Regions from separate parts of the Paraburkholderia aromaticivorans genome, predicted to be linked through region 2. Evidence: riboswitches for the same ligand, from Rfam matches in the RefSeq annotation. Region 2 holds a riboswitch; the other holds the start of a gene.
What was found. A riboswitch is a leader RNA that binds a small molecule or an ion and turns the genes downstream of it on or off. The one in region 2 is predicted to bind glycine.

Region 1 (3,402 bases), on a different replicon from region 2:
ACTTCGGCGAACTACGCGGGACAGGTCACCGGGCCGCTCGCGGGCGGCTTTGTCGGCGCGCATTTCGGCATGCAGTCGGTGTTTCTCATCACCAGCGCGTTGATGCTGTGCGGGGCGCTGTTCAACGGCTGGGTGTTCAGGGGTTCGGCTTCGGCGCGCGGCGGGTAACGCGCCGCCAAAAACTCAGCGGCGCGGATCGAGCGCAATGCGCACCGCGAGTCCGGCGAGCACGGTGCCCATCAACCAGCGCTGCACCTGCAGCCACACCGGCCGCCCGGCGAGAAACACGGCAATCGAGCCCGCCATGCTCGCGATCAGCGCATTCACGGTCACGCTGATGACGATCTGCACACAGCCGAGCGCGATCGACTGCGCGAGCACGCTGCCGTGCCCCGGCGAAATGAACTGCGGCAGCAGCGACAGGTACATCACCGCGATCTTCGGATTCGCGAGGTTGGTGACGAGGCCCATGGTGAAGAGCTTGCGGCGGCTGTCGTGCGGCAGGTCGCGCACCTGGAACGGCGAGCGTCCGCCCGGTTTGACGGCCTGCCACGCCAGGTACAGCAGATAGAGCGCGCCGCCGAAGCGCAATGCGTCGTACGCGTAGGGCACGGTCAACAGCAGCGCGGTAATGCCGAAGGCGGCGCAGAACATGTAGAACACAAAGCCGAGCGCAACGCCGCCGAGCGAAATGAGACCCGCGCGGCGCCCCTGGCAAAGCGAGCGCGAAATCAGATAGATCATGTTCGGCCCGGGCGTGAGCACCATGCCGAGCGAGACCAGACCGAAGGCAAGCAGCGTTGTGAAGGCGGGCACGGCATTCTCCTCTGCGAATGGAAGGCGGATGGTGCCGCCAAATATAGCCGATGGCGGCGATTTCAGCCTCGCGGGCGGCTTGAATAATTCGCATGGGCGTATGAGCGGCATTCATCTTCGGACGCGGCGCTCTGCTCGTGTCGGGCCGCCGATGGGCGTTTCTTGCGCGGCGCACCGCAGGAAACACTTGCGGCGATTAATTTTGGACGGTATTGTCGAGCCGTTCTGCAATGCAGCGCGGGAGAGATCGTCAGCGGTTCGTGACGACGCCGACGGAGCAACCGCCCCGGAAACTCTCAGGCAAAAGGACCGCGCAGCAGGAACATCTGGAGAGCGGCGCATCGGCATACCGTGTGCGCCCACCGAAGGGGATTCCCCGCACACGGCTCATATCGGGCCGGCCGCGGTGGGGAAGAAACTCTCAGGTACATGGACAGATGGGGCATCGACGCCGGTTTCGACACGAAATCGACACCGGTGATGCTCAACTACTCTGGACCATGACATGTCACGAATCGCCATTATCGGCGCCGGCATTACCGGCGTCACGACCGCTCACGCCCTCGCCCGGCGCGGCCACCACGTCACTGTGTTCGAACGCCATCGCTATGCGGCCATGGAGACCTCGTTCGCCAACGGCGGCCAATTGTCCGCCAGCAATGCCGAAGTCTGGAACAGTGCGGCCACCGTCATGAAGGGCCTGCGCTGGATGCTCACGCGCGACGCCCCGCTGCTGCTCAATCCCGCGCCCACCTGGCACAAGTACTCGTGGATGGGCGAATTCCTGCGGCAGATTCCGCACTATCGGGCCAACACGGTCGAAACCGTGCGGCTCGCGATCGCGGCGCGCGAGCATCTGTTTTCGATTGCCGAGACCGAGGGCATCGACTTCGATCTCGAACGGCGCGGCATTCTGCACATCTACAAGACCCGCAAGGAATTCGACGCCGCGGGCAAGGTGAACGAACTGTTGCGCGAAGGCGGCCTTGACCGCAGCGCGGTGACGGCGAGCGAGCTGCATGGCATCGAGCCCACGTTGCAGGGCGACTTTTACGGCGGTTTTTTCACGCCGTCCGATTCGACCGGCGATATTCATAAGTTCACGCGCGGGCTCGCCCTGGCGTGCATGCGGCACGGCGTCGAATTTCATTACGATGCCGAGATCACGTCGATCGAACAGCCCGCCGAGGGCCGTTTTTCGCTGCTGGTCAATCTCGAGGGCGAATCGCAGCGTTTCGCGTTCGAGCGGATCGTCGTGTGCGCCGGCGTGAAGAGCCGCGATTTTGCGGCCATGTTGGGCGACCACGTGAACATCTACCCGGTGAAAGGCTATTCGATCACGGTCTGTCTCGACGACGACATCAGCCAGCAGCGCGCACCCTGGGTGAGCCTGCTCGACGATAGCGCGAAGATCGTCACGAGCCGGCTGGGCGCGGATCGTTTTCGCGTGGCCGGCACGGCGGAGATCAACGGTTTTAACCGGGATATCCGCTCGGACCGGATCGCGCCGCTGGTGGACTGGACACGGCGTCATTTCCCCGAGGTGTCGACCTCGCGCGTGATTCCCTGGGCTGGCTTGCGGCCGATGTTGCCGAGCATGTTGCCCAAGGTGGGACGCGGAAAACGGCGCGGCGTGTTCTACAACACCGGCCACGGGCATTTGGGCTGGACGTTGTCGGCCGCGACGGCGCAGGCGCTGGCGGGCGCGATTCAGTAGGCGTGCCCTCGGGGTTTCGCCGACGGCGGCGGCTCGGCATCACGAGCCGCCGCCAAATTTGAAATCCCCGTGCTGCGGGCGTTCGGGCGGCGGCGGTGGCTCGACACCGCCGCCGCCAAACCATGCCAGATTCTCCACTTCTGCTAGTGTTCTTCCATCCGTGTTACTTCGGTGGAGAACCCATGCCGCACGCCCGCGCCGCCAGACTCGAGGCAGACAACACCCGCCTGAGCGATGCGCAGATCGCCGTGGAGGCGACGCGGCGTCTCGCCTGGGACGCCGCAGTGCCTGAACACGCCGTGAAGGTTCACGTCTCGCGCGGCCGCATCACGCTGCGCGGCGAGTTGCAGTGCGATGAGCAACGCACCGCGGCACTCGAAGACGTCACGCGCCTGTTCGGCGTAACAGGCATTTCGGATCACACCGTCATCAAGCCCGAGTGAAGTCAGCCCGCATCGGATTGCCGCAACAGCGCGCGGCAATGCCGCGCGATCTGCTTTTCCTCTTCGGTGTGAATCGCCCTCACCTTGCCCGCCGGATCGTTTTCCGTCAGCCCCATGAAAGCGAGCCCGTCGCATACGCGCCTGCGGATCTCCTGGCTGTGCTCGCCAATCCCGCCGGTGAACACCAGCAAATCGATTCCGCCCAGCAACGCCGCATAGCCGCCGATCGTCTTGCGCACGGCGGTCGCGAACGCATCGAGCGCGAGCGACGCGTTCGGATCGCCCGCCGCAGCGCGTCTTTCCAGCGCCTGCATATCGCTCTCGCCAGCCGCGTAGCCGGCAAGTCCGCTCTCGCGATTCAGCAACGTCTCCAACGCGCCGGCATCGAGTTTCTCCACGCGCATCAGATAGAGCAGCACGCCCGGG
Region 2 (3,402 bases):
GGTTCCTGTCCGCGAGTTCGCGCAGCGCGGCAAGCGCTTCGGCTTCGCTCTTCGGTTGCGCGAAGGGGCCGAGCGGCAGCGTTTCGGTGCGGCGGATCGTCTTCGGAATAACGGCGTCGATCAGCGCGGCGCGCGACGCGAAGCCGAGGGCTTCGAGCATCGCTTGCTGGTCGGCCGAATCCGGGCCGATGTGCCGTTCGGCGAAGGCGTCGTGCACTTCGAGCGCGGCGAGCGAGAGAGGAGTGCGGTTCATCAGACGATCCGGGTGTTCGAGCTTCATGGGTGTTCCTGGCGGTGCGGCGCGCCATGCCTGACGGCCGCCGCACCTGACGGTTTGACTTTAATGAATGGTGACTCAGGCGCCGATCGACTTGCTGTACGCGTCGGCGTCGATCAGACGGTCCAGCGCGGCGTCCGCGGCCGGCTTGATCTTGAAGAGCCAGCTTTCGTACGGCGTGCTGTTGACCGAATCAGGCGTGTCGGCCACGGCGGTGTTCGCTTCGATGATCTCGCCCGAGACCGGCGCATAGATATCGGAAGCGGCCTTGACCGATTCGATCACGGCGACGGTGTCGCCCGCGCTCACGGTCTTGCCCAGTTCCTGGACTTCGAAGAAGACGATATCGCCGAGCGCTTCCTGCGCGTGGTCGGTGATGCCGACCGTCAGCGTGCCGTCCGCTTCGGTACGGACCCATTCGTGCGATTCGGTGTATTTCAGATCGGCCGGGATGCTCATCGGATGCTCCTATGCGGTGTGATTCGGGGATAACTTAAAAGTGGACTACGCACGCGCCGGTGTGCTTAAACCGCGAGTACCTTGCCATTGCGCACGAACGGCAGTTTTACCACGCTTGCGGGAACGTTTTTGTCACGAATCTGAACGTGAACGGTGTCGCCCGGCTGCACGCCTTTCGGCACGCGCGCAAAGGCGATCGATTCCTGCATGGTCGGGGAAAAAGTGCCGCTGGTGATTTCGCCTTCGCCTTGCGGTGTGACGACTTTCTGATGAGCACGCAGCACGCCTGCCGCCTTGCCGTTTTCCTTCAGCAGGATCAGGCCGACAAACGCGGCTTGCGAACCGCCCGCCTCCAGCTTGCTCTTGCCGACGAAGTCGCGCGGCGAGGTGAGGTCGACCGTCCAGGCGAGGCCGGCGTCGAGCGGCGAGACGTTGTCGTCCATGTCCTGGCCGTACAGGTTCATGCCGGCTTCGAGGCGCAGCGTGTCGCGCGCGCCGAGGCCGGCCGGGCGCACGCCTTGCGCGAGCAGCGCGTTCCACAGCGCTTCCACGTGATCTGCCGGCACGATGATTTCAAAGCCGTCTTCGCCGGTGTAGCCGGTGCGGGCAACGGTCAATTCACCGAACGGCGTGTCTGCGATACGGGCGGCGTTGAACGGCTTCAACGCCTCGGTGGCGGCGCGCGTAGCCGGCACGGTTTGCCAGACTTTTTCGCGAGCGTTCGGGCCTTGCACGGCGACGATCGCGTAGTCGCGGCGCGGCGTGATGGTCAGGCCGAAGCCGCCTTCGGCGTTGAGCTGGCCGAACCAGGCGATGTCCTTGTCGGCGGTGCCGGCGTTGACGACCACCCGGAAGTGATCTTCGCCGAAATAATAGACGATCAGGTCGTCGATCACGCCGCCGTTCGGGTTCAGCAGGCAGGAGTACAGTGCGCGGCCGGGCGTTTGCAGCTTGGCGACGTTATTGGCCAGCGCATATTCGAAGAAGGCGCGCACGCGCTCGCCGGTGAAATCGACCACGCACATGTGCGAGACGTCGAACATGCCGGCGTCGGTGCGCACGGCGCGATGTTCGTCGATCTGCGAGCCGTAGTTGACGGGCATGTCCCAGCCGCCGAAATCGACCATGCGGGCATTGAGCGCACGGTGGGTGGCGTTGAGCGGGGTGTGTTTGAGTTCGGTCATGGGGCCTCGGGCATCTCGCGAAACAAAAAAGGCCATGCGGCGCTACGCCTCGCGGCCTGACGGCTGCGAGCGATGCGTTGCATGGCCCCTCTGTCCTCGATACCTGAGAGATTGCGTCGCCGTGAGAACGTGAATCCGTCACGGTGAAACGCGCGCCCCTTCGGTGGGCAGCCTGCCAATCCGCTCGATTGAACGATGCAGACGGCTACTGCCGCTCTCCAGAGTGCGAAAAACCGGTGCCTTGATGTTGCCTCAACGCGGGTTTTTCGACGCGGTCGGTCCTTTTGCCTGAGAGTTTGCGGGTGTGCCCCTTCGGCGGCGCGGCCTGCGGTTTTCTGCGGCCAGCACGCTCTCCCGACGCGTGCGGCGAATGTACGCGAGGGCCGGGGGCTTGTCAAATAAAGGCCCGCGAGCGGCATGGCACCTGACGCGGCGCTTTGGCGTTCGTCAAAAAAGCGCGGGTTATGATGCCAGCTCTCTTGGTGCTCCGTAGCCCGAACGCGCGGCGATTATTCGCCGATGGCGTGTGCCGCATTGTCCAGTTCCTGATTCAGCACGCGCTGTTCTTCGCTGGACAGGCCGCCGCCGTGTTGCGCGGCCATGTCGTGCGCTTCCTGACGGATCACGTCGAGGCGATGATGCAGCGCGCCGCCTTGCGGGGGCGGGTAATAACCCTGATTCACGCGGTTATCGATACGGCGGCCGAGATTATCGATGCGGCCGTCGACCTGGCGCAGGCGCTGATCCGCGATCTGTTGCGGGCTGGGACGAGGTGCCGGCGCGGGTTGAGGCGCCACCACGCAGGCGGCGACGGAACTGAGCAGGGCGCACGCGGCAAGCGCGCGGATGGAACGGGGCATGAACTCTCCGGAAGTCGTTGTCGTTTTGTGTAGCTACTCGGAAAGCAACGGCTGACTGCCGGACCACGCTGACCGGGAGCGCGGCCTTATTTGTAACGTTATGTTCCTTTCGGGCTTGTTAGATTGCGGCCTGCGCGGCGCGGGCGGCGAGTGCGGTTTTAGGTACACAAGCCGTACCGGCGCGCAGGCAAACGGGTTAGCGAACCCGTTCAAACGGCAGCCGGACGCCTTCTTCCGAACTGCGGGCGGCGAGCTCGATAATTGTCATTACGTCGACGGCATCCTGCGCGCTGACCGGGAACTTCACGCCGTTCTGGATGGCGTCGGCCACGGCGATATAGAAGCCCACGTAATCTCCGTTACGCGTCGGCAACTCGCGCTCCACTTCCTGATTGCCTTCCAGCACGCGCAGCACACCCGCCGCATTGCCTGCGCCGAAGCCTTCGTCGCCCGGTCGCAGGCCGGCCTTCAACTGATCTTCCTGCGTGTCGAGTCCGTATTTCATGTAGCTGCCGCGCGTGCCGTGAATCGTGAACCGCGGCGCGACCAGGGCGGTCAGCGCGCTGGCGTGCAACACCACTTCGAACTCGCCGTAGCCGAGCTGGATATGCACGTAGTCCGG

Region 1: linked by a shared signal. The riboswitch ahead of CJU94_RS22450 (D-amino acid dehydrogenase) and the one ahead of gcvT (glycine cleavage system aminomethyltransferase GcvT) in region 2 are both predicted to bind glycine.

The regions. Positions count from the first base shown of each region.
Region 1 covers NZ_CP022990.1:599,585-602,986, forward strand. Annotated here, with positions in the region: gene CJU94_RS22440 (MFS transporter) at 1-168, shown strand, start outside; gene CJU94_RS22445 (LysE family translocator) at 184-816, opposite strand; glycine riboswitch at 1,045-1,138, shown strand; gene CJU94_RS22450 (D-amino acid dehydrogenase) at 1,322-2,533, shown strand; gene CJU94_RS22455 (BON domain-containing protein) at 2,716-2,976, shown strand; gene CJU94_RS22460 (acetate/propionate family kinase) at 2,979-3,402, opposite strand, start outside.
Region 2 covers NZ_CP022989.1:1,291,962-1,295,363, forward strand. Annotated here, with positions in the region: gene gcvP (aminomethyl-transferring glycine dehydrogenase) at 1-280, opposite strand, end outside; gene gcvH (glycine cleavage system protein GcvH) at 356-736, opposite strand; gene gcvT (glycine cleavage system aminomethyltransferase GcvT) at 802-1,920, opposite strand; glycine riboswitch at 2,001-2,152, opposite strand; glycine riboswitch at 2,187-2,287, opposite strand; gene CJU94_RS05805 (hypothetical protein) at 2,430-2,780, opposite strand; gene CJU94_RS05810 (oxidoreductase) at 2,977-3,402, opposite strand, start outside.